One region of the Paenibacillus sp. BR2-3 genome, then DNA from elsewhere that is predicted to be linked to it. Evidence: riboswitches for the same ligand, from Rfam matches in the RefSeq annotation. Region 1 holds a riboswitch; each other region holds the start of a gene.
The links. A riboswitch is a leader RNA that binds a small molecule or an ion and turns the genes downstream of it on or off. The one in region 1 is predicted to bind thiamine pyrophosphate.
Positions count from the first base shown of each region.

Region 2: it holds a riboswitch for thiamine pyrophosphate, as region 1 does, so the genes downstream of both, PaeBR_RS18420 (thiamine phosphate synthase) here and thiC (phosphomethylpyrimidine synthase ThiC) in region 1, are expected to answer to the same signal.
Region 3: it holds a riboswitch for thiamine pyrophosphate, as region 1 does, so the genes downstream of both, PaeBR_RS15685 (ABC transporter ATP-binding protein) here and thiC (phosphomethylpyrimidine synthase ThiC) in region 1, are expected to answer to the same signal.
Region 4: it holds a riboswitch for thiamine pyrophosphate, as region 1 does, so the genes downstream of both, PaeBR_RS01770 (ABC transporter substrate-binding protein) here and thiC (phosphomethylpyrimidine synthase ThiC) in region 1, are expected to answer to the same signal.

Region 1 covers NZ_CP126311.1:725,406-732,860, forward strand. Annotated here, with positions in the region: gene PaeBR_RS03470 (NAD-dependent malic enzyme) at 1-722, shown strand, start outside; gene PaeBR_RS03475 (DUF554 domain-containing protein) at 727-1,431, shown strand; gene PaeBR_RS03480 (zinc ribbon domain-containing protein) at 1,458-1,721, shown strand; gene PaeBR_RS03485 (methyl-accepting chemotaxis protein) at 1,875-3,998, shown strand; TPP riboswitch at 4,069-4,174, shown strand; gene thiC (phosphomethylpyrimidine synthase ThiC) at 4,283-6,067, shown strand; gene PaeBR_RS03495 (AAA domain-containing protein) at 6,431-7,455, shown strand, end outside.
Region 2 covers NZ_CP126311.1:3,811,785-3,819,239, reverse strand. Annotated here, with positions in the region: gene PaeBR_RS18450 (hypothetical protein) at 212-643, shown strand; gene PaeBR_RS18445 (SDR family oxidoreductase) at 1,008-1,877, shown strand; gene PaeBR_RS18440 (TetR/AcrR family transcriptional regulator) at 2,094-2,687, shown strand; gene PaeBR_RS18435 (DUF2269 family protein) at 2,714-3,175, shown strand; gene PaeBR_RS18430 (DoxX family protein) at 3,190-3,624, shown strand; gene PaeBR_RS18425 (transposase) at 4,150-5,589, shown strand; TPP riboswitch at 5,681-5,785, shown strand; gene PaeBR_RS18420 (thiamine phosphate synthase) at 5,907-6,515, shown strand; gene thiS (sulfur carrier protein ThiS) at 6,546-6,749, shown strand; gene PaeBR_RS18410 (thiazole synthase) at 6,834-7,455, shown strand, end outside.
Region 3 covers NZ_CP126311.1:3,289,260-3,296,714, forward strand. Annotated here, with positions in the region: gene PaeBR_RS15670 (amino acid ABC transporter ATP-binding protein) at 1-597, opposite strand, end outside; gene PaeBR_RS15675 (amino acid ABC transporter permease) at 612-1,280, opposite strand; gene PaeBR_RS15680 (amino acid ABC transporter substrate-binding protein) at 1,307-2,155, opposite strand; TPP riboswitch at 2,418-2,520, shown strand; gene PaeBR_RS15685 (ABC transporter ATP-binding protein) at 2,526-3,395, shown strand; gene PaeBR_RS15690 (ABC transporter permease) at 3,370-4,149, shown strand; gene PaeBR_RS15695 (ABC transporter substrate-binding protein) at 4,158-5,180, shown strand; gene thiM (hydroxyethylthiazole kinase) at 5,177-6,001, shown strand; gene thiD (bifunctional hydroxymethylpyrimidine kinase/phosphomethylpyrimidine kinase) at 6,032-6,856, shown strand; gene thiE (thiamine phosphate synthase) at 6,843-7,455, shown strand, end outside.
Region 4 covers NZ_CP126311.1:358,451-365,905, forward strand. Annotated here, with positions in the region: gene PaeBR_RS01730 (diguanylate cyclase) at 1-800, opposite strand, end outside; gene PaeBR_RS01735 (metal-sensitive transcriptional regulator) at 966-1,307, shown strand; gene PaeBR_RS01740 (copper ion binding protein) at 1,367-1,567, shown strand; gene nfsA (oxygen-insensitive NADPH nitroreductase) at 1,668-2,462, shown strand; gene PaeBR_RS01750 (hypothetical protein) at 2,513-2,761, opposite strand; gene PaeBR_RS01755 (ABC transporter ATP-binding protein) at 2,781-3,626, opposite strand; gene PaeBR_RS01760 (ABC transporter permease) at 3,644-4,405, opposite strand; gene PaeBR_RS01765 (MTH1187 family thiamine-binding protein) at 4,402-4,695, opposite strand; gene PaeBR_RS01770 (ABC transporter substrate-binding protein) at 4,719-5,792, opposite strand; TPP riboswitch at 5,953-6,063, opposite strand; gene PaeBR_RS01775 (hypothetical protein) at 6,131-7,455, opposite strand, start outside.

The DNA of each region.
Region 1 (7,455 bases):
CGGCGATTGTAGCGCTTGCGGGCCTGCTAAATGCGCTTAAGGTTGTCGGCAAATCCATAGAGACGGCCCGAATTATCGTTGTCGGCATCGGCGCGGCGGGGGTGTCGATCTGCAATCTGCTGCTGGCGGCGGGCGCAACCCATATCGTTGCTGTTGACCGCGAGGGAATCATCCGACAAGGGAAAGCGTACAGCAATACGCAGTGGCTGCGGCTCGCAGAGGTCACGAACCCGGAAGGCAGAGCAGGCGGTTTGACCGAAGCCATCCATGGCGCGGATGTGTTTATCGGCGTTTCCGGGGGAGGCATCCTGACGGTTGATCATGTGAAAAGTATGGCTCAGGACAGTATCGTGTTTGCTATGGCGAATCCCAATCCGGAAATTGAGCCTGAACTGGCGGAACCGTACGTCCGTGTTCTTGCTACCGGAAGAAGCGATTATCCGAATCAGATCAACAACGTTCTGTGCTTTCCCGGTATTTTCCGCGGCGCTCTCGACTGCAGAGCCAGGTCGGTGAATCTGGAAATGAAACTGGCTGCTGCCAAAGCCATTGCTGCTGTGGTTCAGCCGGAGGAACGGAATGAGCAGTATATCATTCCGAGTATTTTTAATGACAAAGTAGTGGAAATGGTGCGGATTGCAGTGATTGGGGCAGCAATTTTGACGGGTCAGGCCCGGCGTGTGCCACCGGATTTTTTTGTAGGAGAGTCATCGGAGAGGTGAAGTAATGGTTTTGCTAGGGGCATTAGTAAATGGAGTAACCGTGGTATTCGGAACGTTATTGGGGCGTTTGCTGCGGCGTATACCGGAAAGTATGAAACAAACGGTAATGAACGGAATCGGGCTGGCCATCATCGTCCTGGGAATCCAAATGGGATTTAAAAGCGGGAATTTCCTGATCGTTATTCTAAGTCTCGTCATCGGGGCTGTTATCGGAGAATGGATCGCTTTGGAGGATAAGTTTACCGCTGTGGGACACTGGCTGGAGAACAAAATCGGCTCGAATGAACCGGGGAGCATCTCTCAAGGATTTATTACAGCCAGCCTGGTGTTTGTCGTCGGGGCCATGGGTATTCTCGGTGCTTTGGATAGCGGGATTAAAGGCAATCATGATATTCTGTACACGAAGGCTATAATGGATGGATTTATAGCGATTATTTTAACGACTACACTTGGGGTAGGGGTGTTGTTTTCGGCGATTCCCATCATTTTGTATGAGGGGGCTATTGCGGTTTTCGCCACACAGATTACCCGATTTATTCCTGATGCATTAATGAATAATTGTATTAGCGAGCTTACGGCCACCGGTGGCATTATGATTGCGGCAATAGGGCTAAATTTGCTGGGGATCACCCATATCAAAGTAGCCAACCTTCTTCCGGGAATACTAGTGGCTGTACTGCTAGTTTCAATACTATATGCAATCCAGTGATAGAAGCGAAGAGGAGCCTGACGAATATGGAAAAGGAACACAAGAACTGCCAAAGCTGCGGCATGCCGTTAGCCCGTGACGAACAGCGGGGCGGGTCTGAGAAGGACGGCAGTAAAAGCAAAAAGTATTGCAGCCACTGCTACCAGAATGGCGAATTTACACTGCCAGATCTCACGCAAGAACAGATGAAGGAAAGAGTCAAGCAGAAGCTGGTCGAATTTGGCTTCCCAAGGTTTCTGACAGGTGTGTTTACACGGAATATCCCCAAGCTGGAGCGTTGGGCGAAGTAAAGGAATGAAATATGAACGCGATGACTGCCATCTGCTTTAGGTGGCGGTTATTTGTGTTATGAGAAATTTTCCAAAGAGCTTTTATTGATAGCGCTTTCTATACGATAATATGCATATATATTAATTTTTCATAAAAATAAAAGGTGGTTATGTATGTTGTTTCGTTCATTTTTAAGGCTATTGGCTCCGTTTACTTTTGTAATGTCGCGTCTGAAGTATGCACAAAAGTTTATTCTAACCAGCATTCTTTTTGCGGTGCCCCTCGTTCTGGTGCTCGGTTTATGGCTTCAGGCGGTTCAGAGCGATATCGGATTTGCACGTGAAGAGAGGAAAGGGGTTACAGCCATCCAGTCCGTGATGCCGCTGCTTCTTAAGTTCCAACAGCACGGAGCACTTGTGGAAGCGTATATAAATGGGGATGAAACCGCTAAAGCGCAGATTGCCGCAAATGAGCAGGAAATCGAAAAGCAAATCAGCAGCGCTGGTACCGATATTGCAGAAACAGGATTTTCCCGTACGGCGGCTGCGCTGCAAGCATTGAAGCCCGAGTGGGAGAAACTTCAGGCGGATACTCAGCAGTTGACCCTGGAAGAAAGCCTCTCACGTCACACCGGGATTATCGGAAAGGCCGGGAAGCTTATAAAAGATACAGCAGATGAATCCAAGCTGACCCTGGACCCTGAGCTTGATTCCTTTTATATGATGGATATTATGGTTAACCGTGCGCCGGATCTCATTGAGCTGACCGGACGAGTTCTCGGGATGGGGAACCAATTATTAATCCGAAACCAAATCAGTGAAGCCGAAAAAATGGATGTGAATGTAATTAAAAGCCAAATGGAAACAGCAGGAGAAGGCATTCAGACCTCCTTACTACATATCTATGATTCCAACACCGCTTGGAAATCCGAGCTGGATCAATCCGGCAATCAATCCCTCGCCTCCACCAAGGCTTTTGTTTCCCTTATCAATGATAAGCTGATCAAGGATACACAACTGTCGATGAAGCCCGAAGAGTTCTATCCGGAAGGGTTGAAGACAGTAAATGATATAGCCAGTTTGTTTGCCGCAGATTCTGATACGCTCTTCAACTTATTAAGCGGGAGAATCAGTCATCTGGAAAATAGCCGCAATACGATTCTAGCCATTACATTGGCCGCCGCGGTTCTGATTGTACTTTTTTATATTGCTTTTTACCGGAATGTAAAAGTGACCGTACAGCTTATACAAGGGAAAGCGTCAAAAATGGCAGCAGGGGATTTCTCGGGCAAATTAACGGTTGCGAGCAAGGATGAATTGGCGGATATCGGAACCTCTTTCAATTTAATTAATGACTCGCTTAACGAGCTGCTGAGACGTAATCAGGACCTTTCCGAGCAGTTAACGGCTTCTTCTGAGGAATTAACCGCTGTATCCACGGAATCCGCACAGGCTATGGAGCATATCGCCAAGGCGATTCAGTCGGTATCAGACGGAAATGAGATTCAGAATAGAGCATCCGGCGAAATATCCGGTGCATTGACTGAAATGGCTATTGGTGTGCAGCGTATTGCAGAAAATGCCGGTGAAGTGGTCGGCTCTGCAGCCCACGCGGTACAGAATGCCGAGGAGGGAGCCAGACAGCTGAAAGCTGCCGTCGATCAGATGCGTACGATCCAGTCTTCCGTCATAGACTCGGGCAAAGTCATCGGGCAGCTTGGAGAACTCTCCGAGCAAATCGATTTTATTGTAGCGGCTATTGTTAATATTTCTTCCCAAACACAGCTGTTGTCGCTAAATGCCAACATCGAAGCGGCTAGAGCCGGCGAGCATGGACGCGGATTTATGGTCGTTGCATCGGAGGTATCCAAATTAGCCGAACAAACAACGACATCCGTCAAGTCCATCTCCGAGGTTATTGGCCACATCAGGGGGCTGGTGGATCAGTCCATCCAATCAGTAGAAGTAACATCTCGGGAAGCTGACAACGGACTGAAGTCCATTCATGCGGCGAATGGTTCCATTGATACCATTATGGGAGCTATTCAATTGGTTACAGAGCAAATACAGGAGGTCTCGGCGGCTGCTGAAGAAATGTCCGCAAGCAGCCAGCAGGTAAGCGCATCGGTGAGCGAGGTTGCGGCTATCTCCCGTCAAAATGCCGGTGAAGCGGAGACGATTGCCGCAGGCGCACAGCAGCAGCTCGCGTCCATGCAGGAGATTCAAGCCTCGGCGGCAACCCTGAGCAGCAATGCGCTGCAACTGCAGGATGACTTGGGCAGATTTACTCTTGAATAGCGGTTAAAGCAAATGTCTATCATCAGTTGACAAATGCTAGACTTCTCTGTAACTTATAACTAATTAAATAAGAAACCACTAGGGGAGCCTGAATAGGCTGAGACGGGAAAATGAATTTCCGGACCCTTGAACCTGATCTGGATCATACCAGCGTAGGAAAGTGGAGTCGGACCCTTTTTTTCTCATATTGGCCTTGGCCGTTTATGGATAGAAGCCGCTCCATTGTGGAGCGGCTTTTTTAGCGCGCACTCTTATTTATAATACTTTTAATAGGAGGAAATAAGATGCCAAGCCAAGAGAAGAAGGATACGGTTGATTTGTCTGCTTTTCCAGGAAGTCATAAGGTGTATGTGGAGGGGTCACGGCCGGATATTCAGGTGCCTATGCGAGAGATTACGTTAAGCCGAACTTCGGGTACTGCCGGAGAAGAGGAGAATGCCCCAGTTCGTGTCTATGATACCAGCGGAGCTTATACCAACCCTGAAGCGGAAACCGATATCCGCCAGGGGCTGACGCCCCATCGTTTTCAGTGGATCAGGGAGCGGGGGGACGCGGAGGCCTATGAGGGAAGAGCCATCAAACCTGAGGATAACGGGAATGCTACAGGTAAATCGGAGGTGGAGGTGTTTCCGGGGTTGCAGCGGAGTCCGCTGAGAGCCAAAGAAGGCCGGAATGTCAGCCAACTGCATTATGCGCGCAAAGGCATCATTACGTCCGAGATGGAATTTATAGCGATCCGGGAAAATGTTGCGCCAGAGTTTGTTAGAGATGAGGTAGCCAGCGGTCGTGCCATCATTCCGGCAAATATTAACCATCCGGAAAGCGAGCCGATGATTATCGGGCGGAATTTCCTGGTGAAGATCAACGCGAATATCGGCAACTCCGCCGTGTCCTCGTCCATAGAGGAAGAAGTGGAGAAGATGAGATGGGCTATCCGCTGGGGCGCGGATAACATCATGGATCTTTCGACCGGCAAAAACATTCACACCACCCGGGAATGGATTATCCGCAACTCTCCTGTACCTATTGGGACGGTGCCTATCTATCAGGCATTGGAAAAGGTGAACGGGAAGGCCGAGGACCTAACCTGGGAGGTTTACCGGGATACGCTGATCGAGCAGGCGGAGCAGGGAGTGGACTATTTTACTATTCATGCCGGGGTGCTGCTTCGTTATATTCCATTGACCGCCAAAAGAATGACAGGTATTGTCTCACGGGGTGGATCGATTATGGCGGCATGGTGCCTTGCTCATCATCAGGAGAATTTTCTCTACACGCATTTCGAGGATATCTGCGAGATTATGAAGACTTATGATGTTGCGTTCTCCTTGGGAGACGGGCTGCGTCCGGGTTCCATCGCAGATGCCAATGATGAGGCCCAGTTTGCGGAACTGGAGACGCTGGGAGAATTAACAACGCTGGCCTGGAAGCATGATGTTCAGGTGATGGTCGAAGGTCCGGGCCATGTGCCGATGCATCTGATCAAAGAAAATATGGATAAGCAGCTTGAACTCTGCCATGGTGCTCCTTTTTACACACTCGGTCCTCTGACAACGGATATTGCACCCGGCTATGACCATATTACCTCTGCGATTGGAGCGGCGATGATCGGTTGGTTCGGCACGGCAATGCTTTGCTACGTCACCCCCAAGGAGCACCTTGGTTTGCCTAACAAGAATGATGTACGGGAAGGCGTTATTACCTACAAAATTGCGGCCCATGCCGCCGACTTGGCGAAGGGACACAAGGGTGCACAGGACCGGGATAACGCGCTTTCCAAAGCTCGCTTTGAATTCCGCTGGCGGGACCAGTTCCATTTGTCGCTTGATCCGGAGCGGGCGCTTGAATACCACGATGAGACCCTTCCCGCAGAAGGAGCCAAAACCGCTCATTTCTGCTCCATGTGCGGACCCAAGTTCTGCAGCATGCGCATTTCCCATGATATCCGGGATACGGCGAGACAGCAGGATGGGCTGGAGCAAGAGCAGCCGGAGAAAGAGGTTATCGCTGCGGGGATGCGAGAGAAAGCGGTGGAGTTTAAAGAAGGCGGAAGCGTGATTTATAAGTAGAACGTGAATATTTTGACTATAAACTAAAATTGTATGTGACTATATTGGGATACTGGCTGACCTAATAATACAAAATCGCTCCTTTGAAATGGTTGGGTGGTACCTCCATTCCATAGGGCGATTTCTTTTTGTTACTTAAATTCTTGCACCAAGCAGAAGGAGCGTCTACCCAGCAGTAGGTGAAGTAACTGGAAATTCTCCCGCTTTAACGGGAATTTCTCCATCTAATCCGGTGCTTTGGAGCCCTTTAAATTTCATCTCATCCCCGTTTATGAATAATTTGGTATTTAACTAGAGGGGTTTGTATTATAATAGGTTCAAAAAACGGGACTTTTGTCATAATTGGACGAAGGAGAATCATTTATGGAAGTGTTAGGGGAGCAACGTAAGATAGTTAGACAGAAGCTGATTCAGGTATATACGCATCTACAGGCACTGAACCAATTAAAACAACCGGTCGAAAAACAAATTTCGAAGCATCTATGGTCATTGCAGCTAACGGACCTGCCTGTTGATCCTCGTATTATCTGTGATTTTGTGGACGGACGGAGCCCTTTCGAAAGGATAGATGACCCGATACCGGATGTTTTGTTAACGGTAAGAAAGCCTGATCTTACGCCATGCCCGGAGCCGCCAGAAGTGCTCAAACGCTGGCTGGAGCCGGAATGGGAGAAGATCCACAAGCAGCCGCGGTTCATTGAACGGTTCGAAACTTATGTGGAGAACGAAGAGACAGGGGAGTATGAGCCGGTTCAGGAAAGATTCGATCAGGATGAACAAAGAGTACGCTCCTGGGAAGAATGGCTGAAGGTACGCGGTGAATGGAAACGGACGGAAGAGCCTGTACGTGAAACGAAGAAGCTGTTCGAGAATTTATATACCCTCCACTCCTGGATAGAACGTGAGAATGATGCTGTCGAGCTTATGATCGCCGATGGCCTCCTGCACTGGGATCTCCTGCCGGAGAAAATTCACCACCCGTTGTTAATGCAGAAGGCTCAGCTCATCTTTGATCCAGATGTTCCGGAATTCCGGCTTGTTCCGTCCGATACGGAAGCGGAGTTCCATAGCGCCATGTTCAGGGACACATTAGAGGTAAGTGCCCTCTCCGTTAAGAAATGTGCTGATGATTTGTTGGAAGAACCATGTTCTCCCCTGGGCTATGCTGCTACAGACAGTTATTTAAAAAGAGTAGCCAGTCACTTAGCAGCTCATGCACAGTTTATTCCTTATGGGACACGGCCTGTAGCCGCATCGTCGGAGGAAGAAAATGTATATATACAGCGAAGCCCGTTAATCTTGTTGCGGAAACGTTCTGCCGGCTTCGATCACGCCATAGAGGAAATCATTAAAGATTTAAACGACAGCGACCATCTGCCGCAGGCGGT
Region 2 (7,455 bases), 1.9 Mb from region 1:
GCGGGCTTAGGAATGGAGGTAATAACCGTGGGCGGTTTTCGGCTGGAAAGCAAGAACTGATTTTGAGTTAGAGCCTAAAAAGGATCATCATAATATAGAAATCCCCATTTTATAAGTATAGAATGGGGATTTCTTTTCTTCACACTGCTTTATGGGGTATAATGAAGTGTAATTGTAATTTATATCACAGTATAAGCTGAGGAGGTATGTTATGGGACGCGTTTTCTTTTTCTTACATATGATTGGGACATTGGCGGTCGGTTTCTATTTGGTTCTGCCCTTTATTATCGGCAGTGCGCAGAAGCTTTCGATACCGGCGAGAGAGGGTACTCTGAGCGCAGTCGGCGGCCTGAATCGTTTTGCCCAGTATGGACTTGTCATTCAGTTCCTTACTGGAGGGTACATGATGACACAGGGGGATGACGGGTATTCAGTGGCGTGGATGGTCATCGTGGTCGTTCTGCTGCTGGCGATGTTCGCTCTTGGCGGAATCATGAGTAAGCCGCTGCGTCTGGCTGCATCCGGTTTACGTGAGAACCGCGATGTATCGGGACACATGGGCAAGCTGCGCTCCTTAAGCTCACTGCTGGCCGTCACCCTGCTGCTGATGGTATTTTTCATGGTGTATAACCAGATTATATAACGGATAGAGCGAGATTACCCCGGCTAATGCTGCCGGGGTAATTTTTTGTGTTTAGGTTGAAATAAAAAAAGACAATGGGCGAGGAGTAACGAAGGGGAAGTTTGGAACTGGAGGAGCGTCAGCGATCGCCTTTGTCTCCGGATTTCATCCGCAAATAGCGGTAAAATCAAAGGAATTCTTACGACAACAGCGGCCGGAAGTCCAAACATTCCCCGTAGTTACGGCTGAAGTACCTTTCTCTTTGTTTGAATTCCCGCTCTATGTGGTAATTAACATAGCGTAAAGTGAGTATAAATCGAAACTCTTGAGCCATCCTAAGACTTTAGTGTCAAATCCCATTGCACAGCGAGAGGAGATTAAGATGATGACAAGCAGTAACGAGACAAAGAAAACCTTACCACCGCAGGAGCAGCACCATCAGCCAGGCATTGAAAGTGAAATGAAGCCGCGTCCCAAGTATGAACCGGCAAATTATAAGGCAGCGGGCAAGCTGCTGGGCAAAGCAGCGCTTATTACCGGAGGCGATAGCGGAATCGGTCGTGCGGTAGCCGTTCTTTTTGCCAAAGAGGGTGCGGATGTAGTGATTTCCTACCTCAATGAGCACAAGGACGCAGAGGAAACGAAACGCCAGGTTGAACAGGAAGGCCGCAAATGCGTCCTGATCTCCGGCGATATTGGCGTGGAAGCGTTCTGTCAGGATCTCATAAATAAAACGGTAGAAGGCCTTGGCAAGCTTGATATTCTAATTAACAATGCCGCGGAACAGCATCCGCAGAAAAATATTGAGGACATTACATCCGAGCAGCTGGAGCGCACCTTCCGGACGAATATATTCTCGATGTTCTATTTGACGAAGGCAGCGATGCCGCATTTAAAAGAAGGCTCTACCATCATCAACACGACTTCGATTACGGCCTATCGTGGCAGCCCTTCGCTGCTGGATTATTCGTCCACCAAGGGAGCGATTCTCAGCTTCACCCGCTCGCTTTCAACAAATCTGGCTGAAAAAGGCATTCGGGTGAACGCCGTTGCCCCAGGCCCCATCTGGACGCCGCTTATTCCTTCTACCTTTGATGCGAAGCAGGTAAGCGAGTTCGGGGCTACACAGCCGATGAAGCGCCCGGGTCAACCGGAGGAGCTGGCACCTGCCTACGTATATCTGGCATCTGACGATTCTACCTATGTAACCGGACAAGTTATTCATGTGAACGGCGGCGAGGTCGTCAACGGCTAAACTAATCGTTTCTACAATATTTTTAGAACAACACAACGATATCGCCCTTTGGTAAAATGGAAGTGTCGAAGCAACCATTTTAAAAGGGCGATTTCTGATTCGAGGGTAACCGCTTCTGATAAATAATGAAATGAGATATAATAATTCCTATTTACAAACCGATGGTCGGTATATATAATGATCGTATAGGTTGCAAACGAACACGGAGGGATTACTTTGAAGCAAGAGGAACGCAGACAGCAAACAACCCAACTGCTGCTTGATTCGACCAAAGAGCTGATACGGGAAAAAGGGTGTCACTCTGTCACAATGAAGGACATCATGGATAAATCGGGATTGTCAAAGGGCGCTATCTTTCATTACGTGAAGAGCAAGGACGAGATCTTTGCCTGGGTGTTGCAGGAGCGGCTCGAAGAGACAAACGAAGGTTTTATGAACGAAGTGGAACAAGGCGGAAAAACGTTCGATGGACCCATGCAGAAGATCATTGACAGTCTTCCGGTGCTGGAAGATGCTCAGGACGTGACGAACAAGGTGCTGATGTATTTACTTGGAAAGGAAGATCAGCCTATGGTTGCGGAAGCGCTCAAGCAGTATTATGAGCAGTCTGTGCATTTATCCAAGCAGTGGATTTTGACCGGCCAACGGCACGGGGTTATTCCAGAATCGGTTGATATGGACAAAACAGCCGAAATGTTCGTTCTGCTATCACTCGGTTTGCGCGTCCGCTCCTCTATTCCTTTTGCTCTGGCTTCTTTCAATACCCAAGATTATTCGTCGTTTATGGTCAATATTTTAAAATCCCGATAAATAGAGGAAGAAAGGAAGAGTGTATCATGAACTTGTGGTTAACGTTGCATCTAGTTGGAGTCGTAGTATTCGTAGGAAATATCATTACGGCGGCATTTTGGAAGGTTCGGGCGGATTTGCTGAAAAATCCGGCCATCATTCACAGCACGGTAAAAAACGTCATGCTTGCCGATTATGTGTTTACGCTCCCGGGTCTAGTGATCATCATTGTCTCGGGTATTGTGATGGCCATACAGGCGAAAATGCCGCTGTCGGGGCTGAATTGGCTTACGATGTCGCTGATTTTGTTTGCCGTCACCGGCGTGATCTGGTTAGCCGTTCTTATTCCGCTGCAGCGCGGAATGATCCGCCATAGCGCTCAATGCATCGAAAGCGGGAACATCTCCAAAGATTATCAACAAGTGTCCCGCTATTGGGCCTGCTTCGGCATCGCCGCTACATTGCTGCCGATCGTCATTTTATATCTCATGATAACGAAAAGCTTCTAATCGGAGGGATAAAGATGGTACCTTTTTATGCACTTGTTGTTTCGTTTCTGCTGTTCTGGGTTCTCGGCCTGTTCGGCTGGTCCTATTTCGACGGTTGGCATTCTCCGCTTCAGGGAGCGGTGGCCGTCATGCTGCTGATTACCGCTTCCGCCCACTGGGGAAAAAGACGGCCTGACCTCATCCGGATGGTCCCGGTGGCTTTTCCGAAGCCAGATTGGATCGTGACGGCCACCGGGTGGTTGGAAATTGCGGGAGCCGTCGGTATTCTGTTCCCCGCTACCTCCCGCGCGGCTTCCGTCTGCTTGGCGGTTCTGCTGGTGGCCATGTTCCCCGCCAATGTGCGGGCAGCCCGGGAAAGATTAACTATCGGCGGGAAACCTACGCCTAGGCTGCTTGTCCGAACATTGCTGCAGCTCGTGTTTCTCGCGGCGGTCCTCTTTGCGGGTTAAGTCCGTGGCTTGTTCATGTCTACATGACCAATTCCCCTGACATCTACTTAAAAAAAGAGCATGTCCATGACCTGTATTCCCTAAACGCTGGCCATTCGAGATCTTATTTAAAACGTGGAAATCCATCTTCCATATTGCCATTTTGTATCTTAAAAGAATATTTTCTTTCTCTACATGATGCCATGAAAAAACAAGCTTCGACCTGCTGCCTAGAAATTTGAAATTTCATTTGGATCAAGTGACGAACTGTAGCATCTGTTCCTTTTCTTTGTTCTTAACTTGATGGGCATGGGGACAGCCCCTTATTTATGAAATCTTTTCGTTTTGTGAGTCCATGGTTATTTTCTAAATACCTCTATTAATACTGGACAGTCAAAAGTTCTTGTCGAAAAATCGTAACATAGAAAAATAACCCAATCAGACGATGGTATGGTATCCTTTTAGTTCTCACACAGAAAGGAGATCCAATCGCTAAATGGGTTACGACAAAAAGTGTACCTCATTTCCGAGCGATTGACCATACCTATGCTCAAATACGTGAATGAACTTTTACTTCCCTTCCGTTCGTGCTTCTCCAGACAAGCCACTTTCGAGTGGTTCGTTGTTTTGGTCATCGGCTTTATGCTGCGCTCCGACCATCTGGGCGTGACTTCTGTGATTCGGGACCTCTCCCTGAATGGCGGCTGCTATGAGACGCTCATTCACTTCTTCCGTTCTTCGGCTTGGTCTCCGTCATCCTTACGGCGGATGTGGCTTCAGGTCGTTCGCCAGTCTGCGCCCCTGCTGGTGATTCAGGATCGCGTGGTACTCGTCGGCGATGGCATGAAGCAAGCCAAGGAAGGTCGCCGGATGCCGGGCGTCAAGAAGCTCCATCAGGAATCCGAAAACGTCTCCAAGGGCAATTATATTTTCGGTCACCTGTTTGGGGCCATCGGCATTCTGGTCGGCGATTCCCGGAAATGGTTCTGCTTGCCCTTGTTCATGAATCTGCAAGACGGCGTCCAGACCATCCTGGGCTGGAAGAAAGCGGACAACGAGCCGGAGCCGCCTTCCCACGTCGTTCAGATGATTGAACAAGGGTTCGAGGCTGCGAAAGGCTTCGGTCAAGCGCTGTTGCTCTTGGATCGTTACTTCTTGTCGGTTCCGGCCTTGAAGCGGTTGCAGGCGTGCCATCTCGCCTCCGAAGCCCGGATGCATCTGGTGACGAAAGCCAAATCCAACGTGGTGGCCTATGAACGCCCTGCGGCCAAGAAGCCAGGACGTGGCCGACCGGCGAAAAAAGGCAAGGCGGTCAAACTGAAGGAGTGGTTCACGACTCGCGCTGCCGATTTTCAAACCGCCACCGTTCCCCTGTATGGCAAAGAAGAGAAGGTGCAATTTCTATGCCTGGATCTGCTTTGGGGACAGGGCTTGTATCAGGAATTGCGCTTTGTGCTGGTGGTGCATCAGGGCCGCCCCTCCATTTTGGTCAGTACCGATCTGACCTTAGCTGCCACAGACATCATCCGCTTGTATGGCTATCGCTTCAAGATCGAGTGTACGTTTCGGGAAATGAAGCAGGTCATCGGCGCCTTCGGCTACCGCTTCTGGAGCAAGTCCATGCCGAAGCTGAACCGGTTTCTGAAAAAAGAGGAAGCTCACCCACTCAAAGCGGTAAAGGACGAACAAGACCGGCAGCGAATTCAGCGGACGCTTCAGGCGATCGAGGGATTCGTGATGTGCCAGTGCATCGCGATGGGATTGCTGCAGCTGGTTAGCCTGCATTTTTCAGGCCGGACGCCGGGGCTGTTTTTCCGCTATCTGCGTACGCCGTCCCATGCCGTGGTGTCTGAGGCTACCGTTGCCGCTTATTTACGCAAGTCTATTTTTCGCTTGTTTGTGCAAAATCCGCACTTATCCATAACGAAAATAATTAAATCCAAGCAGGAGAACACTCATGTTGAGCACGATTCTCTGGCTTCTTAAAGTTGTAGAACTTTTCACTGTCCAGTATTAATAGATGTTTTATAAGGTATATTATGCTAATATAAAGTTCATTAGCAGCAATTACATATTTTATTGACACTAGGGGTGCCGAAAGGCTGAGACGGACGTATGCGGGTCCGGACCCTTTGAACCTGATCTGGTTTATACCAGCGGAGGGAAGTGGAGAACGAATGACTGTAACCAGGCTTCCCTTAGCCTTATTCCTTTACAGATTCCGACTGCCCTCCTTCGCGGGGGCAGTTTTTTTGCGTTAAAGAGGAGTCTAGACAGATGTATCGACAGAAAGAAGGTTGAGTATGGCGCAAGCCGAAATCCATTTGATCTCAGACGGAAAGCTCCCGTTATCCCAATTCATTGAAAAGGCGGCGGCTGTACACTCCCTGCTGGATTTTATTCATCTGCGGGAAAAGCATCGCTCAGCCCGGGAGCTTCTGGCAGCGGCGGAGTCCATGCTGAAGGCAGGCATCCCGGCGGCCAAGCTAATCATTAACGACCGGATTGATGTTGCCTTGGCGGCTGGGGCTGTCGGTGTACAACTGGCCTGGCACAGTCTTGATCCTGCCGCCGCCCGAATGCTGGCACCTCGCCTTCGCCTGGGAAGGTCAATCCACTCGCCGGAGGAGGCAGCAGAAGCAGCTGCTCAGGGAGCCGATTATTGCCTGTTTGGACATGTGTATCCCTCGGCCAGCAAGCCGGGACAGCCTGAGCGCGGACTGGAAATGCTGGCTGAGGCTGTCCGGTACAGCCGCGTCCCGGTAATTGCCATAGGCGGGATCGAGCCTGATCATGCAGCCCGGATCATAAAGAACGGGGCAGCAGGCATAGCGGTGATGTCCGGCATATGCGGTGCTGCAGATCCTTTGTCTGCTGCAAAAGCCTATCGGGCTTCGATTCAAGCGATTTAAGCATTCCACAGGCAAAGGAGGTGAGTATGGATGAAGCTGATTATTAACGGGACTCCAGGTGATTATTCCGATACCTGCAGAACGTTGGATCATTTGGTCAGCAGTTCCGAGTGGTCCCGGCGAATGATCATTGTTGAGCTCAACGGGGAGTTTGTCAGCAAGGAAAATTATGGGGAGACACATCTCTCTGATGGTGACCGTATTGAAATTGTACACTTTGTAGGCGGAGGCTGACACTGACATCTTCATTTGTTGATTTAATCTTACTGTTCGATCAGGTTTTTGAATTGAAAAAAGGTATTCAAGGAGGCTGATTTTATGATAGACCCTTTACTAATCGGCGGTACCGCCTTATCCAGCCGGCTGTTCATTGGAACCGGCAAATACAGCCGCAATACGCTAATCCCGGAAGTCATTGCTCGCTCCGGCTCAGAGGTTATTACGGTAGCACTTCGACGGGTGGACACGGCTGGGGGAGAAGAGAATATCATGAACCATATTCCGTCCCATATGACGCTGCTTCCCAATACTTCCGGTGCGCGTACGGCGGAGGAAGCCGTGCGCATCGCCAGACTCGCAAGAGCCGCCGGCCTGGGAAACTGGGTCAAAATCGAGGTCATTAACGACCAGAAATATTTGCTTCCGGACAATCTGGAGACGATCCGTGCTACGGAAATCCTGGCTGCCGAAGGCTTTGTTGTACTCCCGTATATGAGCCCGGATCTATCGGCCGCTCTGCGTTTAAGAGATGCGGGTGCAGCTGCCGTGATGCCGCTTGGAGCACCGATTGGTACGAATCGCGGCCTTAGAACCAAAGAATTGGTGCGAATCCTCATTGAAGAAGTGAACCTTCCCATTATCGTAGACGCCGGTATCGGCAGGCCCTCCGAAGCGGCGGAAGCCATGGAAATGGGTGCTGCTGCAGTACTGCTGAATACAG
Region 3 (7,455 bases), 2.4 Mb from region 1:
GGTTACAATCACCATGGTCATTCCTTCAGCAGCCAGCTGCTTAATTACCTTGAGCACTTCTCCTACCAGTTCGGGGTCAAGTGCCGACGTGGGTTCGTCGAACAGCAGCACCTCCGGTTCAACGGCCATCGCACGGGCAATGGCTACCCGCTGCTGCTGTCCCCCGGACAACTGGTGCGGATAGGCCTCCGCTTTTTCCCCAAGGCCAACCTTCTCCAGCAGCGTCAAAGCACGTTTCCGCGCCTCTTCTTTAGAGCGCTTCTGGACGGTCACCTGGCCTTCCATCACGTTGCCGAGGGCTGTCATATGGGGGAAAAGGTTGTAGGATTGAAAAACCATGCCTGTTTTTTTACGCAGCTCCAGAACTTTATTTTGCGGGATTCTTCTGGAGTCTGTAAAGCTTAGCTTTGTATCACCGAGTACAATGCTCCCCCGGTCGGGTACCTCCAGCAGGTTGAAGCAACGCAGCAGCGTCGTTTTTCCGGAACCGGAAGGGCCAATAATGACAAGTACTTTTCCATGCTCCAGCTTCAGATTAATACCCTTCAATACCTGCAAAGGGCCGAATGATTTATGCAAATCAGAAATTTCAATCAAGCGAATCTTCTCCTTTAGCTCGCAGAATATCGGTCAAGCCGCTTCTCCAGGTAATTCTGCAATGCGGACAGTACGGAGCTGAACAGCAAATATACCAGACCCGCTTCGCAGTACAAAAGCAGCGGTTCGTAGGTTGTAGCTACAATCTGCTGTGAAGTTCTGAACATTTCCGTATAAGTGATCGCTGCTGCAAGAGATGTGTCCTTAACCAGACTGATGAAGGAGTTGGCAAGCGGCGGAACCGATACGCGTGCAGCTTGCGGCAGTATAACCCTGCGCAGAGCCTGGCCTCGTGTCATTCCTACCGAAAATGCTGCTTCCCACTGACCTTTATGTATGGAAAGAATGGCAGCACGTACTATTTCCGAAGCATAGGCCCCGACACTGAGCGAGAACCCGATAACGGCAGCCGTGAACGGTTCCAGTATAATTCCGATAGCAGGTAATCCGTAAAAAATAATAAATAACTGCACCAATAACGGAGTTCCCCGAATGACCCACACATAGAAACGGGCGATCAGCTTCGGAAGAGTCCAAGAGGACAGACGGACAAGTGCGGTCAGCACGGCCAGCAGTAATCCCAATGCAAAAGAAACCAGTGTCAGCGGAATGGTAAAAGCCACCCCGGCTTTAAGCAGGGGCAGCAAAGAATCAATTAGTATCTGTATTTTACGGTCATCCATTGATCAGACATCCTTTTTGGCATCTATTATTTGGAAACGTCCTCCCCGAAATATTTCTCAGAGATTTTCAGATAGGTTCCGTCGCTCTTCATTTCAGCCAGCGCGTCACTGACAGCTTTGACCAGTTCGTCATTGCCTTTCAGGAAGACTGCTGCGCTTTGAGAGCCCTCGGCAATTTCATCGACCTTCTTGATCTTCACATCGGGTTTTTGTTTCTTCAGGTCCAGAAAAGACAAACCGTCATTTACCGTTGCATCGATCCGGCCCGAGGTCAGCAAATCGATAGCCTGATTGAAGCCTTCCGTGGCTACGATTTCCGCACCGTTCTCACGTGCAATGTCCGACAGGTTGCTGGTGAGAGATTGACCGGCTTTTTTGCCCTTTAAATCCGCAAAAGTCTTAATGTCTTGGTTATCTTCACTAACAATCAGTACGGCTTTGGAAACGATGTACGGATCGGAGAAATCATATTTAGCTTTACGATCTTCCGTGATCGATACTTCATTGAAGATAACATCGAACCGCTTCGCATCCATACCGGCAAAGATACCGTCCCATTGTGTTTCAATGAACTCAGGCTCCACGCCAAGGCGCTTGGATACTTCCCGGGCAATCTCGACATCAAAGCCCGTAAGCTTGCCATCCGAATCATGGAAGGTGAACGGTGCATATGTACCTTCCGTACCAATCCGCAGCTTGCCGCTGGCTTTAACGGCTTCCAGGCTATTGGACTCAGCCGGCGCTGCAGTAGCAGCCGCACCTTCGTTAGCTGCTGCCGATGGCTCAGCAGTTGTATTGTTGTTGGCATTATTGCCGCAAGCGGCCACAAGCACCACAGTCAGCACGAATAAAATCATTAAACTAAATTTTTTCATTTCAATTCCCCTCTCTTATCCTTATCTGTATAGTGCGGGTTGTTCCCGGTAAAATGAATAGTACACTGTCGTGTCAGGTTCGTCAATACCTTTTTTCCGATTATAACCATCGGATTTATCGAATTAGGTAAAATTCCTCCTGTCCTTCACATTTATACCAGCATATTTATCTTACCCAAAAGTGGCTAAATGCCCCCGGCCTTTTACATATCTTTAAGTTATGGTATATTTAGAACCAATTGCGAATTCAATATTGACCTGTTTATTTCACTAGGGGAGTCTGATGACTGAGACGGTGCTTGAGCTCCGGACCCTTGGAACCTGATCTGGATCATACCAGCGGAGGGAAGTGGAACCGGACTTTCAAGTGATGCATATTCATGCAGACTGGAATTTGTGGCCCATTCATTTCCTTCGGAAATGGATGGGTCTTTATTTGTTTAAAGGAGGCAAGTCAGATACGAAAATGATCTCCATTCATGAATTATCCTACTCTTTTGGCACATTGCTGCAAGCCCCTGTCTTCTCCGGGTTGTCTTTGAAGGTTCAGCAAGGAGAGTTTGTCTCTGTCGTCGGTGCCAGCGGTTGTGGAAAAAGCACTCTGTTCAAAATCATTGCCGGGCTTCTGGAACCTGCTAGCGGAGAAATATTCATGCATGGCAAACCCTCCTCCACACGCACCCGCTTAGGAAAAATTGCTTACATGCCCCAGCAGGACCTGCTGTTGCCCTGGAGGACGGTATTGGATAACTGTCTGCTGCCCTGGGAAGTTAACCGGGTCCGCACCAAAGCGGAGACGATCACTGCAATACGGGAAACGCTGGAGCATTTTGGACTGGCCGGAATGGAGAACGCCTATCCGTGTGAATTATCGGGCGGAATGAGGCAACGGGTTGCTTTTCTCAGAACGCTAGTAACCGGAGGTGACCTCATGCTGTTGGATGAACCCTTTGGCGCACTCGACGCGATGACCAAACGGGAAATGCACAGGTGGCTTGTGGAGCTGTGGGGCGGACTGGGGAAAACGGTGCTGTTCATAACACATGATCTGGAAGAAGCAATACTGCTCAGTGACCGGATTTACGTGATGCATAACAGAAGTCCTGATGGTTTCCTGCAGGAAATGACCGTAGATTTACCGAGACCCCGGCGATACACCATGAATTACGAACCGCGGTTCCTGAACCTGCGAGAGGATTTGGAGCGAAGATTGTATGACACGAACACGAACTCTTTTTAGGAAATGGCTTTGGAATTACAGCGCTTCCTTCCTTCTGTTCTTATTCCTATTGGCGGCTTGGGAGACGGTCGTGCGTGCCGGGTGGATTCCGGCCTTTATACTTCCTGCCCCTACCTCCATTTGGAGAGCTCTGGCAGAGAACAGAAAGCTGTTATTTGGACTGCATTTACCGGCTACGCTGCAGGAGGTTTTACTGGGATTCATTCTATCCGTGGTCCTGGGATCGCTGCTCGGTACCGGTATGCATATGTCGCGTATGGTTGAGAAAGCTTTATACCCTTTTATCATTATTAGCCAGACCATTCCGCTGATCGCTTTGTCTCCTGTCTTCATTTTTTGGTTCGGTTACTCCCTTGGGGGCAAGGTTGCCGTCGTCTTTCTGACTGCTTTTTTTCCGATTGTTGTAGGTTGTTACGATGGACTGCGCAAGGGCGCAGATCGTTACAGAGAGTTGCTGATGACTATGGGCGCGAACCGCTCACAACTGCTGGCAAAAGTTCAGATTCCGCTGGCGCTGCCCTCCTTCTTCTCCGGACTAAAGTTAGCCATGGTGTATTGTGTGATCGGAGCAACCATTGGCGAATGGCTGGGCGGCAGCAAGGGGCTCGGTTATTTCAGCCGTCGTATGGCGGGCAACCTGCAGAGTGATGATATGTTCGCCGCCGTTTTTCTGCTATCTGCACTCGGACTTGTTCTGTTCATGCTTCTCGTACTATTAGAAAATATTATTCTCAAGAAAAGAGGTTCCTCCTAATTATGAAAATGTTGAGTAAATTAAACAACCCTGCTTCCCTGCTGCTTCTATGCCTGTTCCTTTTCCTGAGCGGCTGTTCTGCCTCATCCAATTCTGATTCCAAAAACTCACTCCCTACAGAAGCCAGTCCGGCTCTTCACAAGCTTACGCTGATGCTGGATTGGTATCCGAATGCGGTGCATTCATTATTTTATGTGGCTGAACAGAACGGCTATTTCGCAGAGCAAGGTTTGGATGTGGACATCCGGATGCCTGCCGACGGCAATGATGGTCTAAAGCTCGTTGCGGCGAATCAAATCGATCTGGCTCTGAGCTATCAGCCTCAGGTGCTTATGGCACGCGGGGAGGACATTCCCGTTCAATCTATCGCTGCTATTGTCAGACATCCGCTCAACCACATGATGGTTCCGGCAAACGGAGATGTACATAGCCCTAAGGATTTGGCCGGCAAAAATATCGGCTACTCCTCCATTCCGCTCTATGAAGCTATGGTCCGCACCATGATAAAGAACGACGGCGGTGACCCGCAGTCTGCCAACCTGATCGATGTAGGCTTTGACCTTATTCCGGCTGTATCCACTGGAAAAGTGGAAGCTATTATGGGCGGATTCATTAACCACGAGGCGTTGATCCTGGCTAAAGAGGGGCATCCTGTAACCTCCCTCAATCCGACAGACTATGGGGTACCCGACTATTATGAGCTTGTGCTTGTCGCCAGTGAACAAGGAGTACAGGAATCGGAAGATGATTTCAAAAAATTCATGACCGCCATCTCGAAGGGTCAACAGTTCGTACAGGAGAATCCGGAAGAAGCGTTATCTATATTGCTCAAGCATGAAGATCAAACCTCTCCACTGGACCAGGAAATAGAAAAGAAAAGCCTGCAAATCCTGCTGCCGCTTATGGATGCGGGTGATCAGGCCTTTGGCTATCAGGACCCTGCGTCCTGGGAGAAGGTTCATCAATGGTTAACCGAAAATGGACTGCTTCAGACTGAAGTAAAGACCGAGGAATCCTACATTAACCTATAAGTAATAACCTTTCAGGAGGAAATAAAATGACATATTTATCAAAGGTACGCCAGAAAAACCCGCTTGTTCACAACATCACCAACATCGTGGTCACTAACTTCACAGCGAACGGACTGCTCGCACTGGGAGCCTCCCCTTTTATGGCGGATGCGCACGAGGAAGTAAAGGATGTCGCCAAAATGTCCGCTGCAGTGGTTCTTAACATTGGAACACTGAACGATCATACGATTCAAGCGATGCTGCTGGCCGGACAATCGGCCAACGAACACGGTGTGCCTGTTGTACTTGACCCTGTGGGTGCTGGAGCAACAGCCTACCGCACGGACGTCACGCACAAGCTGACAAGTGAAATGCAGATTACAGCCCTGCGCGGCAATGTAGCCGAAGTTGCCCATGTGGTTGGCGCGAGCTGGTCCATTAAAGGTGTGGATGCAGGAGAAGGTGAAGGCGATGCAGTCACCCTCGCTCAACAAGCCGCGCGCAAGCTCGGCTGCGTAGTCATCATTACCGGCAAGGATGATATCATTTCTGACGGGGACATCACCTACATTGCCAGCAACGGTCACCCCATTCTGACAAAAGTAACTGGCACAGGCTGCCTGCTAAGCTCAGTCGTCGGAGCTTTTCTGGCTGTAAGCGGCGGTGCTTGGCTGGAAGCGGCTGTGGAAGCCATCTCCTTCTATGGAGTTGCCGCTGAACTGGCTGCCGAATTAACGGCTGAGCAAGGGCCGGGCAGCTTTCAGATTGAGTTACTGAATCAATTGGCACTCCTGACTCCGGAAAAGTATCAAGAGTTGTCCCAAATTAAAAGGCTTGCCTAATTAATCAGCCCCCTCTAAGGAGAAGCATAGATGAAAATATATAAAGCATTGACGATTGCCGGCTCGGACAGCGGTGGCGGCGCGGGCATTCAAGCCGATCTCAAAACCTTTCAGGAATTGGGCATCTACGGGATGTCAGCCTTGACCGCGGTAACCGCCCAAAACACGTTAGGTGTGCAGGGTGTCTTCCCGCTAGAGAAAGAAGCGATAGCGCAGCAGCTCGATTCTATCGGCGATGATTTGGAGCCGGATGCTGTAAAGACAGGAATGCTGTTCAGCGCGGACATTATTCGTATCGTAGCGGCAAAAGTACAGCAATATGGATGGCGTAATCTGGTCGTTGACCCAGTTATGGTTGCCAAGGGAGGCTCCAAGCTTTTACAGGAGGAGGCCGTACAAGCTTTAATTGATCATCTGCTTCCACTGTCCCTCATAACAACACCGAATATCCCGGAGGCCGAAGTTTTAACCGGCATGAGGATTTCCAGCTTGAAGGATCGTGAAGAAGCAGCCAAAAAAATAGTGGCGATGGGCTCACGCTATGTGGTGTTGAAGGGCGGGCATGATGCCGATAGCCGCGGGGTTGTCGATCTTGTGTACGATGGGCATGAGGTCTTATACATGGAGAGTATGCGGGTTCAGACCCGGCATACTCACGGCACAGGCTGTACCTTTTCGGCGGCGATAACCGCTGAGCTTGCCCGGGGTAAGTCCGTAACGGAGGCGACCCAAACAGCCAAAGCCTTTATTCAAGCGGCGATTGAAGATGAACTTGGTATCGGCGGGGGACATGGGCCAACGAACCATTTTTCCTATCAAAACAGACTGCGGGGTAGTGGTTATGGGGCGCATTAATAGCGATGTCTTGAGGGAGAAGCTGAAAGTCTATTTCATAATGGGCAGCATCAATTGCCGCAAGTCTCCTGAGGAGGTATTAACTGAGGCGATTACCGGAGGCATAACGATGTACCAGTTCCGTGAAAAGGGGATCGGAGCGCTGACAGGCTGCGCCAAGTATGATCTGGCCAGAAAACTGCAGCAGATTTGCCAATCACATGGCGTCCCTTTTATCGTAAACGACGATATCGATTTGGCAATCGCGCTTGATGCCGACGGCATCCATGTAGGACAGGACGATGAACCAGCCAGGTTGATCAGGCACCAAATCGGCGCTCATAAAATTGTAGGCGTATCTGCCCATACGCTGGAGGAAGCACGACAAGCAATTGCGGACGGAGCGGATTATCTCGGGATCGGCCCGATCTATCCTACCACCTCTAAAGATGATGCCAAAGCGGTTCAAGGTACTGCGCTTATTGAACAAATTCAGGTTCATGGGTTAACCCTTCCTCTGGTCGGGATAGGCGGAATCTCGCTGCTGAACGCAGCTCCTGTCATTGCGGCCGGTGCGGATGGAATCTCAGTGATATCCGCAATTGCCGCAGCAGATGATA
Region 4 (7,455 bases), 370 kb from region 1:
GATTTACGTATTTCCTCTTCCAGCACGACCTCGAAATAGCTGTGGTTGAAGAGACCCGTACGCTGATCCCTGTTCGCCCGCTCCTCAATGCTGCGATACATCGTAAACATTTGTTTGAACGAATAGGACAGCAGTACACTGAGGCACAGGAAGAGAACCAATCCGACAATACCGTTATGATAGACAAGAATCGTCAATACAAGGGATAACACCAGAGTGCTCAGGTAGGCGAGAAGGGTGTCCCGCATCAGTCCTTTTAACGTATCGAGCAGGCTGGCTTTTAACACAATATAATAAAAGAGGGCAATCAGTAAGGCGTTAAAGGAGAAATAGATGGCCATGCTGATTGCATATGCATGAAGGAGTCCGCTCAGCAGCGGACCGGAGCTTCCCCCAAAACCGGAGAAGGTTAGGGAAGTGGCCATTATCATTATCGTATATACACTGAAGTTGAACAGATGTTTCCACCAGATGGTATCGCGTTTCACAATGCACAGAATGAATGAGGATAAGAGCAGTACCGTTAAGGCGAAAGACAGCCCGAATACAAAAATGCAGGCCAAATAAACGGAGGAATCCAAAGACATTCCGTTACCATGCGGAGGCAGCTGGAAGGAAAGCAGGGCCAAAATGACGGCGGCTCCGACCAAGGCATAGACCCATCCCCAAGTGGAAGGGGTATAGTGCGGAAAGATTCCTTGATTGTAAATCAGTAATAGGGCGATGCCGGTTATACAGACAGCATATACGTATGTATAGCCCAAATTCCACTTGTTGTTATCAGAAGTGCTTCCGGGCACTGGTGTTCATCCTCTCGATACGGGTAGATTGTTTTGTTTATTTTAAGGGATTTTTTACAATATTCATAGTGCGGCTGAAAACTTCTCAAAGAATTTATGAAAAGAGCGGACTTCGCTTGACATACCCATGGGGGGTATATTATATTGGGATTAAGGAGGATGATCATGGCTACACATGAGGAAGGACACACGGGTTCACCCGGCGGGAATGGTTGCCATACTTCTGTTGATCTCAAGAGTCATCATTCCGCTGAATTCAAGAATGGACTGTCGAAGCGTCTCAACCGGATTGAAGGCCAGATCCGCGGGATCAAGGGTATGATTGAGCGTGATACCTACTGTGATGATGTGCTTAATCAGCTCGCTGCGGTCCAGTCCGCGCTGAACGGCGTCGGAAGATTGCTGCTTGAAGGTCATATGAAGAGCTGTATTATTGAACGGATTGAAGCTGGCGAGCATGAGGTAATTGATGAACTGCTGGTTACAGTCAATAAATTAATGAAATAGAGTAACGCACAAGAATTTCAGGTAGCGATGCTCCATAAAACTTTTAGGAGGAGTCTATAATGTCAAATGTTGTATTGAAGGTTGAAGGAATGTCCTGCGGACACTGTGTCAGCTCGGTGGAGAAGGCTGTAAGTAATGTTGGAGCTGCGGCTAAGGTTGATCTGTCCGCTAAGACGGTTGCAGTAGAATTCGACGAGAATAAGGTTAGCCTTGGGACTATCAAAGAAGCTATAGAAGATCAAGGCTATGACGTAGTATAAATGGATTAACGACTGTAAGGCATGGTGCTGGGTCGAACCGGAAGGTTCGCTGGAGCAACTATGCCTTTTCTTTTTAAATAAAATATAAGGAGTGACCGCTGTGAGTGAGAAACCTGCTGACGGGAATCTTGATGCTGCCGCTGATGGAGAGGGGAATGATACGCTCTCTTTGCTCATGAAGCATGTCTCTATCCGTCAGTTTCAAAAGAAGCCGCTGAGTGAGGAACAGCTTGCTGCCATTATTGGAGCAGGGCAAATGGCCTCAACCTCCAGTAACGTGCAGGCATATAGTGTAATTGCGGTTACAGAGCCTGCCCTTAAGGCGGATCTGGCCGGATTGGCCGGTAATCAGGTCTATATCGAGCAGTGTCCGGTATTTCTCGTATGGTGTGCGGATCTGTACCGGCTGCGACAGGTCACAAATCCGCATTTAAAGGGGGCTGATTCTTACGAAGACTCCATGGAGAATTTTATCGTGGCCACCGTCGATGCAGCTCTCGCTGCCCAAAATGCCGCTGTAGCCGCCGAATCGCTGGGACTTGGAATTGTGTATATCGGCGGCATCCGCAATCAGATCGCGGCGGTGTCGGAGCTGCTGGGACTGCCAGAGCTGGTGTACCCTGTATTCGGAATGTGCATAGGCTATCCGGAGGGGTCACCGGGCCAGCGTCCGCGCCTCCCGATGCAGGCCGTGCTGCACCGGGAACGATATGATGCGAAGGCCACCGTGGAACAGGTTAAGGCTTACGATGAAGAGATGCAAGCCTACTTGTCCGCACGGACCGGCGGTGTGAACAACACGCCTTGGTCGGCGATTATGGCCAAACGACTGGCGGAGCCGATTCGGTTGCATATGAAGGATTTTTTGCAAAGCAAAGGGTTTATGCAAAAATAATGCAGTTGAAAAAACCGCCTCAGTCCATAACTGTGGGCGGTTTTTTCAGCTCAAGGCTGATCCATAATTAATAACTCTGTCGGCTCATGCCCCACAGCCAGACGGATAAGCGACTCAGGGATATGCTCGTTCTTTAAATCCGGCTGATTATAGCCATAGTTGGGCGATATAATCTGGCTTTCCATGGAACCCCAGGATACGCCAATTCTGATTATACGCAGCTTATTGCTGGTCTTCGGTGATCCCATGTCTGTCACCCTTTCCGGAACAAATTTACGGATAGTTGTAGTTTCCTCCACCTGCTCCGTAAATATTCGGTTAGGAAAGGGAGTTCTTGGCCTGCTCCTCCCGCATCCACCGGGATAGCTGCCGCTTCAGCATAAGGAAGTCCGGGGAATCCGTAATCTCTTCGCGGCGCGGCCGCGGGAAGGGGACGTCAACCGTGTGGAGGATGGACCCTGGACGGCCGGAGAATACATAAATGCGGCTGGAGAGCAGCAGCGCCTCTTCAATATTGTGGGTGATGAACAGCACGGAACGGCGGTTCTCTTCCCACAGCTCCAGCAGCCAGCGCTGCATTTCGCTGCGTGTCAGCGCATCCAGTGCACTGAACGGCTCATCCAGCAGCATCAGCTCCTGCGGGGCCAGCAATGCCCGGAGGAAAGCGGCCCGCTGCTGCATTCCGCCGGAGAGCATGTGCGGGTAAGCGCGTTCGAACCCGCTTAAGCCGACCTTGGTCAGCCATTGTCGGGCTTCTTCACGGGCGCGGTCACGAGGCGCACCCTTAATTTCACCGGCGAGCCGTACGTTATCTTCGATCGTCCGCCAGGGGAAAAGCGCGGGCTGCTGCGGCATATAGCTGATCTCTCCGCGCTGTCCTGTTACTATATTTCCATTCATTCTTATAGTTCCGGCATCCGGTTGCTCCAGACCTCCGATAATATGGAATAAAGTGCTCTTCCCGCAGCCGGAGGGGCCGATGATGGAGACGAACTCCTGCTGTTCCACTTTAAGCGAAACGTTATGGAGTACACTCGTCTTGCGGCGGCGGTGCGAGAAAGCCTTGGAAATGCAGCTTACTTCAAGAGCGGGAGGTGCTGCATGAGCAGCCGAAGAGCCAAGGGCGTCAGCAGCTCTATGTTGAATAGGGGTCACTTGAGGCATATCAGGCATCTTCCTTTCTATGCATTGCGGCGCGGCTTCCAGCGTACCAGCCATTTTTCCAGCAGGGCGATGATCGCAAAGAGCACCAGACTGAGCAGAACAATGATAACAATAGCGACGAACATCCGGTCTGTGCGATAGGCCGACTTCTGCAGGAGCATGTAATACCCGATCCCTTTATCAGCGCCGATCCATTCGGCGACGACTGCGCCCATTACCGCATAGGTTGCCGATATTTTCACCCCGGAGAACAGAGAGGGCAAGGAAGAAGGCAGCTCCAGCTTGGTGAAGATTTGCCACTTCGTCGCACCGGCCATCTTCATATAGTTCATCATGACCCGGTCGCTTTGCGCCAGCCCCCCCATCGCAGCCACAGCTACCGGAAAGAAGCAGACCAGCGTAATCAGGACAATCTTGGGCAGCAGGCCGAAGCCGAACCAGATCACGAGCAGCGGTCCGAGCGCGATGGAAGGGACATTCTGGCTCAGAATGAGCAGCGGATAAAAAGCGCGTTTGGCCCAGGGCAGCAGGTGCAGCAGCAGCGCAATGACTAGTCCTACACCCGTGCCGACGGGAAAGCCGATCAGCGTGAGCCGCAGCGTGGCCAGCGTATGGACCCAAATGCCGGAGGCGTTGCCGGATGATTCCCGGGCGATATCGGCGGGACTTGGGAGTATCCAGTCTTCAATATGAAATAGAGAAACCGACAGCTGCCATATCGTCAAAAAGAAGATGACCGCCACAAGTGGCGGCCATATTTGCTTCCAGATTGAGCTCACGGCCGATATTTCTCCGTCAGTTTATCCATGCTGATCCCGTTCGGGTTATGGGCAATTTTGATCTGCGAAATGACGCTCGGGCTGCCTGCCTCAATCAGTGCCTCATGCATCTGGCGGACCACCTCAAGCAGTTCTGTAAGCTCCCCCTCCATCGTTGTATCCAGCGGGTTCACCTGATGCTTGACACCGGATTGTTGAATAACCTCGATCGCTTTGTCAACATATGGGATGGAATCTTCATTGTTCGGGGTTTTCGGAATGACCTGAATGCTTAGCAGTGTATTAGCCATGATCATCAATCCTTTCCGTTCTTTTATGGAGTATCCGGCAAAAAGTCATTCGTAAACGTGCCCGGAACATCCAGCGGCTTATCCAGCAGCTTCAGCCCGTACATCCAGTCGGCGTAATTCTGCCACACCTCAGCCTTTTGCTCGCCCCAGCGCGGAGCATCGTCCTTATATTTCGGGCTGAGCCATTTCTGGCTGGCCAGGACCAGCTTTGCATCCAGATCAGGAACGGCTTTGCTCAGGACGGCTGCAGCCTCTTCCGGCCTATCAATCGCGTACTGGTACCCTTTCGACGTAGCTTTCATGAACGCTTTTACCAGCTCCGGATCATCGGCAATCTGTTTCTCGCTCGTCGTCAGGACAGGAGTATAATAATCCAGCTGAGGTGCGTAATCCTTAAGGTACAGCATGTCCAGCGGCTCACCGCGCAGCTCGGCTTCAATGCCGGTCCAGGCGTAGAAAATCCAGGCGAAATCAATATCGCGCTTCACGGCTGTGAAATAATCGGCTTCCCCGATATTGACGAGCTTAACCTTCTTCACATCTCCGCCCTCGGGGTCCATGATCGCTTTCAACGCCGCTTCTTCTGCAGGGGAACCCCAGCCGCCGTAGGTTTTGCCTTCAAAATCCTTAGGTGACTTGATCTTGCGGTCCACAGGCGCGGCAAATCCTGATGTATTATGCTGAATAATGGCTGCAATAGAGACTAGAGGCACACCTTGCAAACGTGCCAGCGTCAGACTCTCCTGAGCGCTAATACCGAAAGCGGCTTCGCCCGAGGTAACCATGGTATCGGCACCGGCTGCTCCCGGCTGGACGATTTCAACATCCAGTCCTTCTTCCTTGTAATAGCCAAGCTCTTGGGCTGCGTAAAGACCGGTATGGTTGGTATTCGGTGTCCAGTCGAGCGCGACTTTAATCTTGGTGAGTTCCTTTGGCGCATCCGTTGCGGTTTCAGGAGTAGATTCCGGCGCAGTTCCACCGTTTCCGGCATTGCTCACTTTATTGTTGCCAGAATTTCCGTTATTGCTGCCGCATGCGGCAATTGCGATGACCAGCACGCAGGTGAGGCATAACATCAATACTTTTTTGACTCCCATTTTCTCTTCTCTCCTTTGATGTAGCGGATATACCAGGCTGAGCCTGGTATATCCGGATAAGTCCCGTCTTCATAAAACGATTGAAAAAATCCGAAATACCAAAAAAAGCGCCCCGGGTGATCGGGACGCTGCAGGCGCATGATTAGCTATGGTCACAAGGACCAGGACTTATGGCGTTTCCTACGCTGGCATTATCCAGATCAGGTATAAGGGTCAGTATCTAATGGAATACACTCTCAGCCGGCCAATTCCAGCACCCCTGCTTTGTATGAAGTTAACGGTTACGGTGTATTATAGACGCCTGCCCCTGAATTGTCCAGTAGCCTTAGGCACTATGATTAGTCCTCCCGGTGGAGTCTTTTTTTACGGCGGTTCCGTATTCCTCTCCGCAGCTCCCTCAAGGTAAGAGAGAGACTGACCAGAATACCGCTCATCGTAACGAACAAAGCCAAGTACTGGAAGGGGGAGTACTCCAGCATTACTTTCCAGTCGATCTTGGCCTTCAGATCCTCAATGACTTGATTCATACCATAAATACCGCTTATAACCGTGTATACAGTGAGAATCATAAGCAGATTATCGCGGCGTTTGGCCTGAAATTTGTCCTGATACTGAAACAGATCGTCGAGCGTCATCTTCACTTCACCGAACAGAGCGTCATTGCCGTATACCTTACGCAGCTGAAAGAAGATTTCCCGGCCCTGTGATTGCGAAATCAGCTCCAGAAAATAAAATTTGGCCGAGAACCGGTTAATGGAATAGATCAGATTCTCAATCTGCTCATAATCGTTGTCAATACGAAGCCGGGAATGCATATTGGCCAGCTTGAGCAGCACGATTTTGTGGAAAATGCTTAATAGAAACCCATAATAATATTCTCCGTACATTTCGTTGGCGAGACTGACGGCTACCTCATGCCGCGCCCGTGTCATACAGCAAAAGGTTTGCTCGTTGGTCATGTAATAGGTGTCCGGACCCCAGCGGTTGTAGGAGTGACTGCTGCAATACTTCTCGATGTAATCTGTGTCGCTGGCACTCATATAAGGTTGTCCTTTAGAGTCGATCCCGTCAATTTGCGAGGCCTTATATCGGATGTTGATGTCAAGCTCAGCGTCTTCTTCAAATTCGTAAAAGGCCTGCACAAGCATTCTTTCATCTACAAAAAAGGGCAGTGTTTCAAAGTAGGCGCCGCTCAGCTCCGAGGAATCCAAAAAGGAACGGAGGCCGGGAGTCAGTTCATTGAAAATGAAATCCTCTACCTGCTTGAAGATGCGATTACCGCAATGGATATGTGTATGTGTATCCTTGCTGGACACGTCCTCCAGTGTGCGGAAACGGTCGGCGAACTCCAGGGCCAGGCTGAACGGAAGCTTGTCTCCGCCGAGTTCAACCCGAATGGTCACGAAGCCAAGCTGAAACGGACAAAGGAACACATCGGTTGATAATACCCGGAAGGGCAGAGTATTCATTGGCATTTCCAGCAGGCAATCCAAAGCGTCCACCCGGGAAAAGCGGTGAAATGAATCCTTGTCGTTCTTTCGGGGAAACAATACATGCGCTGCAAAAGGCATATAGGACCGTTCCATATTTTCGTGGGACACGCAATAGCCTTCTCCGTAATAAGCGTCCTCCAGCTCCCTTTTATTCAGATAAAAGCGAGTGA